DNA from 2 places in the Halobacillus litoralis genome. Region 2 is predicted to be linked to the other one. Evidence: riboswitches for the same ligand, from Rfam matches in the RefSeq annotation. Region 2 holds a riboswitch; the other holds the start of a gene.

Region 1 (6,148 bases), 1.4 Mb from region 2:
ACCCTCCGCCCCTTGGCCGTATGAGTGTCTCGAAATCACTTCTAGAATATGCAGTTATTCAGCTTGATGGGAGTATAAGGATAAAACTCCCATGCCCAGGTATCTGATATCCTGGGAGCTTGATACAGGGCGCTTTATGCTTATAACAGTAGTATAGTGGAAGACAATCCATCTTGGTAAAGGGGTTCGTTTCTCACATTCATCGAATGGGGTGGTCGGGAAGCTGCGAGACTCCCGCGGGAATGGATTGGCTGGCGAGACCCCACAGAGCGGAGCTCGAGGAGGCTTGCCGTCATCCCCGCAGGAAAGCGAGCGGCTTCCCAACCACCCCTAACGCTCATTACGGCAACGAACCACGGAAACATCTCGAAACTGAGTCTTCAACTGAAGGGAGCTTTTATTGAAATCTTAGTTTCGGAACTTCTATGTAATATTCCTTCTCGTTTCACCATGCGGATTCCCTTTTTCAGAAGGGAGGAAAACCCTTTTTCAATGAAAATGCACATAATTTTTTCACCACTGACACATACTCTCGATAAATTCATGTTATCTTTCGAGTAGGTCTATGAATATCTTAATAACAGAATGGTCACTAGCTCATTTGACGTACAAACCCTTTCTTTTGAAAAATTTAAGGAGTTGGCTACTGTGAACCAATCCCATGTGTTTCAAAACCTCACCCATAAAAAGATGAAGTTTGAAGAAGTGTTTTCCCATATACTAACGTTTATGAAAAGTGATCCGATTGGGGATTACAAGCTCATGATGGGAACCGATTCCCAAGTTCATCCCTCCCACACCCTGTTCATTACCGGCATCGTCATCCAACGAGTTGGAAAAGGGGCCTGAGCCTGTTTCCGTAAAGAAGTGGTCCACAGAGAAATGACTACCCTGCATGAACGTATTTCCTACGAGACATCATTAACGGAACAAGTGGCTTCCTTATTTACGGAAGAAAAGAAGAATACCCTCATCGAAGTTGTTCTCCCTTATATCTATAAAGGGGCAACGTTTACAATTGAAGGACACATTGATATCGGGAGTGGAGAGCGAAACAGGACAAGAGTCTATGTAAATGAAATGATGGCCAGAATCGAGTCGCTTGGAATGGAAGCGAAGATTAAACCGGATTCCATTGTCGCAAGTAGTTACGCCAATCGATATACAAAGTAGTGGGCGGTGATTGTTGATGTATCAAAAGGCCGTTACCTCTTGTGTGTTAGGAATGATGTCCACTTTTCTTCCTTTTGTCGGTATCATTCTTGGATGGATCGGTCTCTCTTTGGCAAATAAAGCTCTCGTTGAACTCTCCACAGACGCCCCAGGATACCGGTTCGCCTTAGGGGGGAAGGTATGTAGCATCGTTGGGCTTTGCCTGCAGTCTTGTATCCTTATCTTTATCCTTGCTGCCTATTTCTTTTTCATGAACCTGAATCTTTTTATGTAAAATAAAAAAGCGTCCCCTAAAAACGGAGAGGACGCTTTTTTCTTACGCATTTATTTTTTTCAATTCTCCAAGTACGTCAGATGGCTCGGCTCGATCTTTGTAGTCCGCCTTCGTATAGTCATACACAATCGTACCATCTGTATCAATAATATAAGTTGCGGAGACAGGCAGAGTCCATGTCTCATCGCCATTATGTTTATCCACGTGCAACCCTTTATCTTTGTACACATCTACAAGATAATCTGGTAATTGGTACACCAAATTGTATTGATTGGCCACTTCATTCCCAACGTCGCTCAGTACGTGATAGTTGAGTTCATTTTTTTCATGGGTGGTCAATGACTGATCGGGAGTTTGAGGGCTGATTGCCATTAATTCAGCTCCTTGTCCATGAATCTCATCTAAAATCTGCTGATAGGCTCTCAATTCCATGTTGCAGTAAGGGCACCAGCCTCCGCGGTAAAAAGTAAGGACGACTGGACCACTTTTCAATTGTTCATACAGTTCGACCGTTTTTCCTTTCGCGTCAGGTAAATTAAAGTTTGGCGCTTTCTCACCTGTAGACAAACCATCTCCATCATCCGAAGATTCAAGTTCATCAATCGCCTTCTTCATTTTTTCATGGATTTCATCAGGAGTTGCTTTCTTGAATTTTTCAATGTAATCATGATAATGCTTTCTCATTTCTGTCTTCATGAAAAAACTCCTTTTTCAGTGGATTCACTTTTCATTATATAGAGTTTCGACACTCGAAGAAAATGATTTGCTTTCTCTCGTCATCCATAAAGCCAGCCCAACAGCTAAGAGTCCTGCTGTTAATTTACCCAGCAATACTGGAAAAATCATATCCTTTTCGACACTCGCTACGAAGGCGAAATGACTGCCGATGACGAACGCTCCACTCACGGCAAACGCAGCGTTGACCGTTTTTCCTCGTTCATCCATATCTTTCATCGTCGCTAACATAGGGAGGTGATGCGCCGTGGAAGCAATCAATCCTGTTATAGATGTAGAATTCATGCCTAATCTATCACTCAGTCGTCCTATCCACCTCTCTCCCCGCTGATTAATGAAAGCAACAAGGGGATAAGCGCCTGCTAATGTAACGGTAATCCTTCCAACGATGACCATCCCTTCAGATAAAGGTGCCATCCCCGGGAGGACAACGAACCCTGTTAATGATTCAATGATTATAAGTGCGAGACCAGTGATAATTATGATTTCAATGGTTTTTCCGAAATAAGAAAATAACCGGATGGTTACGTTCGTGAACAACCACAAACCTGCCCCAATACAGACGGAAAGAAGAATAGCTGGTGTTAAATTCCGTAACATCCATACCACTTCATATCCTGCCACAGCCCCACCGACAAAGCATCCGATCGGAACCGTAACCAAACCAGCTAAAATTCCTCTTGAAAAGAAAGGACGATCCTCTTTCTTCACAATCGTAAGCGCAACAGGAATTGTGAAAACAAGCGTCGGTCCCATCATCGTACCGAGGAGGGCCCAGGAAAAGGTGGCCGCTTCCTCTTCTAAGGCTAAGGATTCCGCCAGAGAGTAGGCTCCCATGTCAATAGCAAGCATCATGGATGCAAACATCGACGGATCCGCTCCAAACCATAAAAACACGGGACGGATGGCAGGCGCCAACAACTGGGACAGTACAGGTGCGAGGGAGATGATCCCTACCATCGAAAGAGCCAGTGGGCCCATCATCATAAACGCTTCGTAAAACCGCCATCCAAGGGACAGGCGGTGATTAAGCACGTAGTAATCAAGTGCTCCCAATACCATGAAGAAACACATGACAATCAAGATAGCGTCATTAACCCACAAAAGCCCAGCCCCTTCCTTTTTTGAATCTATGTTTACGGCCACTTCAACATAGGGTAGAAGTTTTTCTATAATGGTTTACTCGCCATTTCCTATTGGACGCTGCCATAGCCTTTCAATATTTTTAAAAAGGGGAATAAGAAATGGTACAAGCTCTGTTCATCGCTGCGGTTATTTTCATTGCAGCAAATCTCGTTTATTTTTTCACAAATAAAACATACAGAAAAAGCTACTTCAGCACAGCCCTATTCTTTCAATTATTTTTTGTTCTCACAGGTGTATTAGTGGGGTTTACGCTCCTTTACTATCTGCTGTCTTTAGATGAAGTCATTCTGGTTACTAGTTTATCATCCCGGGACCCTGTCGACCCAACCTTTTTGGACTTGCTTTACTTCAGTGGGGAAACATTGTTGAGCGTAGGTTATGGGGACATGCTGCCTGTTGGGATGGCCCGATTTTTTGCTTTGCTTGAATCAGGAATCGGCATCCTTCTCCCTACGGCCTATTTCTTAAAAGCGATGGATACGTCCAGGCAAAGCGAAGATTAAATATTAAAAGGACCCTTGTGAAAGGGTCCTTTTAGTTATCCAATGGAGCATGCAGCAGAGCCATGCTTTTGTAAATATTTCTGGTGATGCTCTTCTGCTTCATAAAAAGTTGTTGCTTCTTCTACTTCTGTAACGATTGGGCGTTTAAAAATCCCTTTTTCTTCCCATTCTTTGATTTTTTCTTCAGCAATGTATTTCTGGCTTGCATCCGAATGGAAAATGACAGAACGATATTGGTGACCAACATCGATTCCCTGCTTGTTGCGGGATGTCGGATCGTGGGCTTCAAAGAATATATTCACTAGTTCTGCATAAGTGATGACCGTTGGATCATAGTTCACTTTGACAGATTCCGCGTGTCCACTCTTTCCTGCTTTGACCTGTTCATATGTCGGGTTCTCCAGATGGCCGCCAATGTAACCGACCTTCGTTTCTGTCACCCCTTCGAATTTTTCAAAAAATGCTTCTACTCCCCAAAAACATCCTGCACCGAAAATAGCGGTTGCCATTTAACATCTTTCCTTTCCCTTAACGCAACTTCTATCGAGAGCCTTGACGGTTATGGTGCTTACACGAAAAGACCCCTTTTCTTATCCAGTAAGAAAAGGGGTCGCTAATATCCGCACGATCCTCTCATCTCTTAGAATGTTGATACATTCTACAGGAATTGGCACCGTTCTCGTCAATCCGTAGATTGATTCGATGGTTGCCGGGCATCAAAGGGCCAGTCCCTCCGCCTCTCTGGATAAGAAGTTTCCGTTATTTATTTTTTGTTAGTACCCATAGTACTACGTATTTGTAACGAAGTAAAGGATAACAGATTAAAAAATTCTATTGAATGCACATTGAGTTCTTCTTTGAGTTCATTATATTCAGACCTTAACATGCTCATGCCTGTCTGTAAAAAAATCCGCTCTAGCTCAGCTCTGCCCCGTCGTGTAAACTTCCTCGAAAGGCTGGACAATGACAAATCCATCACCTTCAAACTCCATTTGAATCGATTCGCCGCTTCCCCTGCCGATGAGTGTCTTGAAGCTGATGTCCGTTTTGAAATTCGGCTCTAAGTGCCCGGACCACGCCACAGTAGCATGCGGGTCTGTAATGACAGGTTCACCAGGACGTACGAGCAGCGTCAACGGTTCATAGTGCGAAGTAATCGCGACGCGCCCACTCCCGCTGAGGGTTACGTTGAACAACCCACCTGAAACCATACCGGCTACTTTTTTCATCAGTTTGATATCCCAGTCAATGCTTGGTTCAAAGGCAAGAAGATCGTTGCCATTCACCGTAATCGTTTCATTATCCAGGTCAAAAATAGTAATCTTTTTGCCCTGATCGGCAAGGTAAAGTCGCCCGCGACCAGTGGCCTTCATTAAAGAACTCCCTTCACCGGTCATGGCTTTTTTAAATAAACGACCGACGCCATGCTCGAGGATTCCTTCTCTTTCAAATTTAATGTTCCCATTATAAGAAATCATCGCTCCTGCTTTTGCCCACACTTGATCGAGGAGGTTTACCTCAAGAATTCTCGGGGTCTCCAGCTCAAAATAATCATTCTCTGATTCATCCTGTTTCGTTTTTCTAATAAATTCATCAATAGAGTAGTCGCTCATTGTATGTTCCTCCTAATCATATTCTATAGTTATTTATGCTTCCTCATTGCTTCTATACCACGATGGATCAAAATCGAGTCCTAAAGTTTACGTATCTGTAACTCAGTGGAAATGATTAAAACAGCCTTCGTAATTTTCTATTCAATAAACGCAAATTAATCCCTACTTTAAAATATACATTTTACTGTTCCTCTAGATGCTTTTCAAACCAATCCAGCACCTCAGGAGCATACTCTTTGAAATGCAGCCTCAGGCCGTGATCTCCATTTTCATATTCGACATACCGATGGAGATCATGATTACTTTCCATCAAGTTTGCGAACATTCGCGCTTGTTCAACCGGGACTGTCTGATCCCTTTCCCCGTGAAGCATTAAGGTTGGGACATCAATATCCTCCACCCAATTGATTGGAGCAAGCTCACGATACCAGCTTTGGTCTCCCCCTGGTTCCCCCATTAAATGTTCGATTTGTTTTTGAACAGGTTCTGGTTGTGTTACATACAGCTGCTTCAAGTCGGTAATGCCTCCAATTACAGCGACTGCATTAACCTCTATGTCTTCTTGAACGGCTAGGAAACTCATCCACCCGCCACGGGAATATCCGAGCATAACGGTTCGCTCTTCATCGACATGGTCAAGCTCGGTACCCACCTTCTTTAAATCCAGAACATCCCGGACAAAGTCTTTCCTTTTCGTTGGCTCA
Region 2 (6,148 bases):
CTGATATTTCTGACCTTGAACAAGTTGAAAAAGCGGTCCAACAGTTACAAGAAGAGCTAGGCGAAGCGGACATCCTTATTAATAATGCGGGTATCGGTGTGTACGGGAAATTCCTTGAACTGGAACCTGAGGAATGGAAGCGAACGTTCGAGGTGAATGTTTACGGTACATACCACGTGACGAGAGCAGTCCTGCCGATGATGAAAGAGAAAAACCAAGGCGATATCATCAACATTTCTTCAAGCAGCGGTCTCAAGGGGACAGCCGGCTCCACGGCTTACAGCGGTTCGAAGTTCGCTCTTCAAGGCATGATGGAAGCTTTGATGCAGGAAGTGAGAAGGGACAACATCCGTGTCTTTACGTTGAATCCGAGTCTCGTGGCGACAGAACTTGCTTTAGGGGAAGATATGGAAGGACAGGATAAAGAGAAGTACATGCAGCCGGAGGACCTTGCTGAATACATGGTTTCTCAATTGAAATTACACCCCCGTATCTTCATTAAGCAGTCGCTTCAATGGGCGACCAATCCTTTCTAAATTTATCGACTATACCCAGAAGCATCCATAATATTAATATCAGAGAAAATCAGGAAAACGCCTGGATTTTAACATCCAAGCGTTTTCCTTTTCTTCAAAAGAAGGCTGACGCAACCACGTCAGCCTTACCTTCTACTCTTTCATCCATTGTGGTTTTCCAAAGCCTTTGAATTGTTCATCGATGATTTTTTCAAATTCCTCTGATTCCACAACTTCTTTAATATCTTTTACGAACTGTGCATCAAGATCTTCCGTATTGACTGCTACACGGTTACGGTAGTCATCCGGCATATCTTCAAGCGCTAAGGCATTCAAGAGGTCCATTCCCGCTGCCAAGGCATAGTTCCCTGGAACCATGGATAAATCTTCGCTATCGACAAGACGCGGCAGTTGGCCAGCTTCCACTTCGACAAACTGGATATCTTTCTTATTCTTCGTAATATCGTTCAATGATGCACGCAATGGATCGACACTGTCGTCAACCTCAACGAGACCTTCATCCTCAAGCACGATCAAAGCACGAGCCAGGTTGGTTGGGTCGTTCGGGACTCCCATCGTGCTACCTTCTTCAATACTTTCTATATCCTCGTATGTATTGGAGTAAATCCCCATCGGCGCTGTCGGGACGATGATGACTTCAGATAGATCGAGATTGTTTTCCTTGGCGAAAGACTCTAAGTAGATTTTATGCTGAAAAAGGTTGGCATCCAAATCGCCGTTTGCCAGGGCTTTGTTAGGTTGGACATAGTCCGTGAATTCTTTGTTCGTCACTTCGTATCCCTTTTCTTCTAATAGTGGAGCGATCGCTTTCGTGACCATATCGCTATATGGTCCGGCAGTGGCTCCAAATCGAATCGTGTCTTTTCCAGAAGCGTCTGCACTTTCTTCATCCTCGCCACACGCAGCGAGAAATGCAATCGATAGTAAAGTAACACATAACAGAATGATTTTTTTCATGATGGTTCCTCCTAAATTTGCTTTAATTCTTTTTCACAGTTTTTGCAATGTAATCGCCTGTGTACTGCACGATTTGGACAAGGACAATAAGCAGGATGACGGTCGTGAACATGACAAAGTTATCGTAGCGATAGTACCCATAACGAATCGCCAGGTCTCCGATTCCACCACCTCCGATGGCACCTGCCATGGCTGAGTATCCAATCAAACTGATCGCTGTGATGGTCAATCCGCTGATCAGCCCCGATTTGATTTCCGGGAAAATGATATCCTTGATGATTAACCAAGGAGAAGCCCCGCAGGCGATGGCCGCTTCGATTACCCCTTTGTCAATATCACGCGCCGATGATTCCACAATTCTTGCGTAAAAAGGGATCGCAGCTACAGATAGGGCTACGGAAGCCGCTACCGGACCTGTGGTTGATCCGATTAAAAAGTTTGTAAAAGGAAACAGGAAAACAAGTAATATGATGAACGGAACCGAACGAATCAGGTTCACCACAACGCCCACAATGCTTTTGACGAGTCGATTCTCAAGGAACAGATCACGGTCTGTCACAAACAAAAGCAGCCCGAGCGGTAGACCTGCGATTAAAGCGACGAAAAGACCGATGCCTACCATGATCAGTGTTTCTAGGAAGGATTTATTCAGCTCTGGCCAGAGATTGATCAGCTGTTCGACCATCTTGCAGCACCTCCACTTCTCCAAGCTTATCTTTCAATTCTTGTATAGCCTGTTTGACGACCTTTTGTTCTCCGGTCAATTCCATCACAAAGGTGCCAAGAGCCTGGTACTGGATGTAATCGATCTTCCCATGGAGGATGTTCGCCCGTAAGTTATACCCTTGTAAGAGGTCTGACACAATAGAATCGTTGGCCGAGTCCCCTTTAAACGTCATATGTACGATGGTTCCTTTCCTTTCTGACAGGATCTTTTCCGGGATGCGGAAGTCGATCACCGTTTGGATGAAGCGTTTCGTCAGTTCGTTTTCAGGGGCAGCGAAGATCTCGTATGTAGACCCCTGTTCCACAATTTTTCCGTCTTCCATAACGGCACAGCGGTCGCAGATTTCTTTTACGACTTCCATTTCATGAGTAATGAGGACAATGGTCAGTCCAAGCTCTCGGTTGATCTTCTTCAACAACGTCAGAATGGATTGTGTCGTGTTCGGATCTAACGCTGAGGTGGCTTCATCACATAAAAGCACCTTAGGGTCATTGGCCAGAGATCTCGCAATGCTCACTCTCTGTTTTTGACCTCCACTTAACTGGGCAGGATACGCGCTGGCTTTATCTGACAAACCGACGAGGTCCAATAATTCCTGCGCCCTTCTTTTTCTTTCCTGACGGTTGACGCCTGAAGCTTTAAGAGCAAAAGCCACATTTTCTAAAACGGTTTTCGCCATCGCGAGGTGAAAACCTTGAAAGATCATCCCAATCGATTGTCTCGCCTTTCTTAGTTCTTTGGCATTCAAGGTCATGAGATCGATTCCATCCACCATGACCTTCCCTTCTGTCGGGCGTTCTAGAATGTTCATGCATCGCAGCAGGGTGCTTTTCCCAGCCCCGCTGTACCCGACGACTCCAAAAATCTCACCTTTCTTGATATCCAATGAGACGTCATCGACTCCGATCACGGTTTTCGCCTTGGATTGATAGACTTTGCTCAGTTGTTCCAATGAAATCATCGGCTTACCCCCTCATTCACAAATTCAAGTCTACAAAAAAACTCCCGCCCTTTACGGGAGAGAGTTTCGCATGAAAGACTGCCAAACTCTTATCTCCCAGAATAAAAATATTCTGCAGGAATTAGCACCACTCCATGTGGAAGGTTGCTGTGATGTCTACGGGCCTTCTCCCTCAATCACTCTCAATAAGAATCTTCGTATATGTTTTAACACTTTAACGCATGTGATAGGGTTTGTAAATAAATTTTCTCAATTTTTTAAATTATATTTTTCAACATTGACATTCGATTTTCATGCGACTGCCTCTCTCACTCAAGGATCCAGACGCAGATTCACCGGATGATATAGATACCATCTCATACTCTTCCACACGTCCAAGTGAATCGACCCACCTCATGGGGATTCAAACTCAAGCGCAAGTGAAAGAAACGATCCTGACCGTAGAAAAAAGTTTAGTCTCATGGTAAAAAGCTAAGCTTTCATACAACGGGCTAAGTAAATGCCGCTCGCCGCCGCCTGCGACAACGAGTGCGTTTCCCCTGAGCAGTCCCCGATCAAATACAACCCTGACAGCTCTGTTTCAAAATGCTTATCTGTGAAGATCTTCGCTTCATAAAATTTGCTGTCCAGCCCATAAAGGATGGTGTCGCGATCGATTTTCTCCCCAAGCAGCCCTTCCAGCGCCTCGAAAAACTCCAGAAGCGCTTCTATATAGAGAGGCGGAACTTCTTTTTGGAGATCTCCAGCTTCCGCCTCCAAAGAGGGATGGATCACTTCTGAAGAAAGGCGATCCGACGGGTTGCCTTCCAATAGATCTCCCAACTTTTGCGCCACAATCCTTCCCTTTCCTTGATTGATGCCTCCAATGACACGATGAGCTTCTGCCATGGCTTCGGCTTGATCTTTGTAGTACCGCGGCACGAAAAGAGTGAAATTCAAATTTTGACTCGGCTCCTCCTCGTTCTGGTTCTGACCATCTGCCATCACCAGACCATGCTGATACTTACGTACGATCCTTCCGCGCGGATTCATGCAGTAGGTGGTGGCGGAAAAACGCTCGGTTATGTAATGCAGCTTCGTCTCAAAGGTTTCCTGGAGGATGGCATCGAGCTGATTGCCGCGCATCTCCACTCTGATCCCAAGATCCAACCGTGTCTCGCCTGCTTTCAGGCCTAATTCTGCTGTCTTGGATTTCAGCCAGTCACTCCCACTCATTCCTGTCGCTAACACAACTTTCCTGCTTTCGAACCGTCCGTGGTTGGTATCGATTGAAAACAGACCTTCTTCTTTTGTAACTGCTGTGACATCCGCTTCGAAAGTGAAGGTTATCTTTTCAGACATCTCCTCATACATGCGTTGAAAGATTCCCCGGGCGAGTTGTGTCCCCAAATGGCGCACTTCCGTCGAGAAAACTCGCAGGGAATGCTGGGCTGCTTTTGCAGAGAGTTTCTCATTTTTCGTACTGTATCTCTCCACAAGGTTGCCACCATAAGAACACAAAAGCTCATCAACTTCTTCCATGAGCGCAAGCGTTTCTTTTTCCCCGATCTTCCTTCCCAACTGTCCACCAAAGTCGTTCGTATAATTGAATTTTCCTTCTGATTTCCCCAACCCTGCAAATCCAACGTACCGATCGCACGGCCCTTCACATGTGCACCCTTCCTGCTGTAATCCACACGTCCGTTCAACCAGAGGTTTTCCTTTATCGATTACATGAATGTTCCATTCCGGATGTTCTTTCGCTAACGTGTAAGCAAGGAACACACCGCTGACGCCGGCACCAATGATCGTCACGTCATACACAGGATCACTCTCCTTTTACATGGACTTTGGCATAAATGCACGTATCGGTCAAACGCTTCCCATCTACAGAGAGATCGTCGTTACGTAGGATTCCTTCAAGCTCAAAACCTAGAGACTCCGGGATCGCGCGGCTTCTTTTATTTTCCGATTCGCAGCGGATTTCCACACGCGCTCCACCTAAATCATGCAAGGCATACGCCGTCAACGCCTCCACCGCTTCCCGCATGTAACCTTTTCCACTATGAGCCGTATCCATCCAGTAGCCGATCTCGAACTTCGGCACATCCCAGTCCATTCGATGAAAGCCTGTCGAGCCGACGAAGGTCCGATCCTCTTTCAGAAAAACCAGATACCGCAAGTTCTGCCGCAGCAAAAACTTTGCGTGCGCTTCCCTCGCGTTTGCTTCTGTATCTTCGACGGTCGGCGTCTCCTGGACGAATCCAAGCCATGGCTTCAATTCATTCACAGACCTTTGAATCGCTGCATTGACGGCTCTTCCGTCACCGGGCTCCGGCATTTTCAAAATTAACCGTTCTGTTTCTATATTTGTTTTGACGTCTCGCATAACTGGATTCATTGTTCCATCCCCTTGTGATTCGATTTCACCCTTATCCTCTATCAAACAAGAATTCCTAATTTTTTGCAACAGCTATATTCAAACCTTTCTAAATTTTTGTATAATAGACGGACATTCATGGATGAAGGAGGGATCGGATGACGAGAAACCGCGCGTTTTTCATGATTTTCCTTGGCGCATCGCTATGGGGCATCATCGGTCTGTTTGTAAACGAATTGTACGAGTATGGGTTCTCCCCCCATTCAAGTCGTCGCTCTCCGGGTGACCTCTGCGATGGTGATGCTGTTCGGCTACATCATCAGTTCTAATCGGAAGCTTTTGAAAATAAAACTTGCAGACTCGCGCTATTTCTTCGGAACAGGTGTCATCAGCATCGCTTTGTTCAACTGGTGTCTGTTCAGCGCCATCGAGGCGACTTCGATGTCGATTGCTTTCGTCCTCCTTTATACAGCGCCTGTTTTCGTGACCATTTTTTCAAAGGTGTTTTTCAAAGAAGCCTGGACAGGAAAAAAACTGATCGCCCTCGTCACAACTTTTACCGGGTGCACCTTCGTCATCGGATTGCTTCCGGAACTGCAGGCCTCCTT

The links. Region 2 has a riboswitch for S-adenosylmethionine ahead of LC065_RS13600 (methionine ABC transporter ATP-binding protein). Riboswitches for the same ligand answer to the same signal wherever they lie in the genome.
Region 1: another riboswitch for S-adenosylmethionine. It lies ahead of msrA (peptide-methionine (S)-S-oxide reductase MsrA); the one in region 2 lies ahead of LC065_RS13600 (methionine ABC transporter ATP-binding protein).

The regions. Positions count from the first base shown of each region.
Region 1 covers NZ_CP129016.1:174,364-180,511, forward strand. Annotated here, with positions in the region: partial or broken gene LC065_RS01020 (ribonuclease H-like YkuK family protein) at 691-1,173, shown strand; gene LC065_RS01025 (peroxiredoxin-like family protein) at 1,490-2,143, opposite strand; gene eutH (ethanolamine utilization protein EutH) at 2,168-3,286, opposite strand; gene LC065_RS01035 (ion channel) at 3,427-3,831, shown strand; gene msrA (peptide-methionine (S)-S-oxide reductase MsrA) at 3,867-4,340, opposite strand; SAM riboswitch class I at 4,462-4,583, opposite strand; gene LC065_RS01045 (AIM24 family protein) at 4,752-5,444, opposite strand; gene LC065_RS01050 (alpha/beta hydrolase family protein) at 5,626-6,148, opposite strand, start outside.
Region 2 covers NZ_CP129016.1:2,665,322-2,671,469, reverse strand. Annotated here, with positions in the region: gene LC065_RS13615 (3-ketoacyl-ACP reductase) at 1-536, shown strand, start outside; gene LC065_RS13610 (MetQ/NlpA family ABC transporter substrate-binding protein) at 669-1,493, opposite strand; gene LC065_RS13605 (methionine ABC transporter permease) at 1,516-2,178, opposite strand; gene LC065_RS13600 (methionine ABC transporter ATP-binding protein) at 2,138-3,181, opposite strand; SAM riboswitch class I at 3,268-3,373, opposite strand; gene LC065_RS13595 (FAD-binding oxidoreductase/lyase) at 3,653-4,984, opposite strand; gene LC065_RS13590 (GNAT family N-acetyltransferase) at 4,989-5,561, opposite strand; gene LC065_RS20525 (hypothetical protein) at 5,699-5,869, shown strand; gene LC065_RS13585 (DMT family transporter) at 5,835-6,148, shown strand, end outside.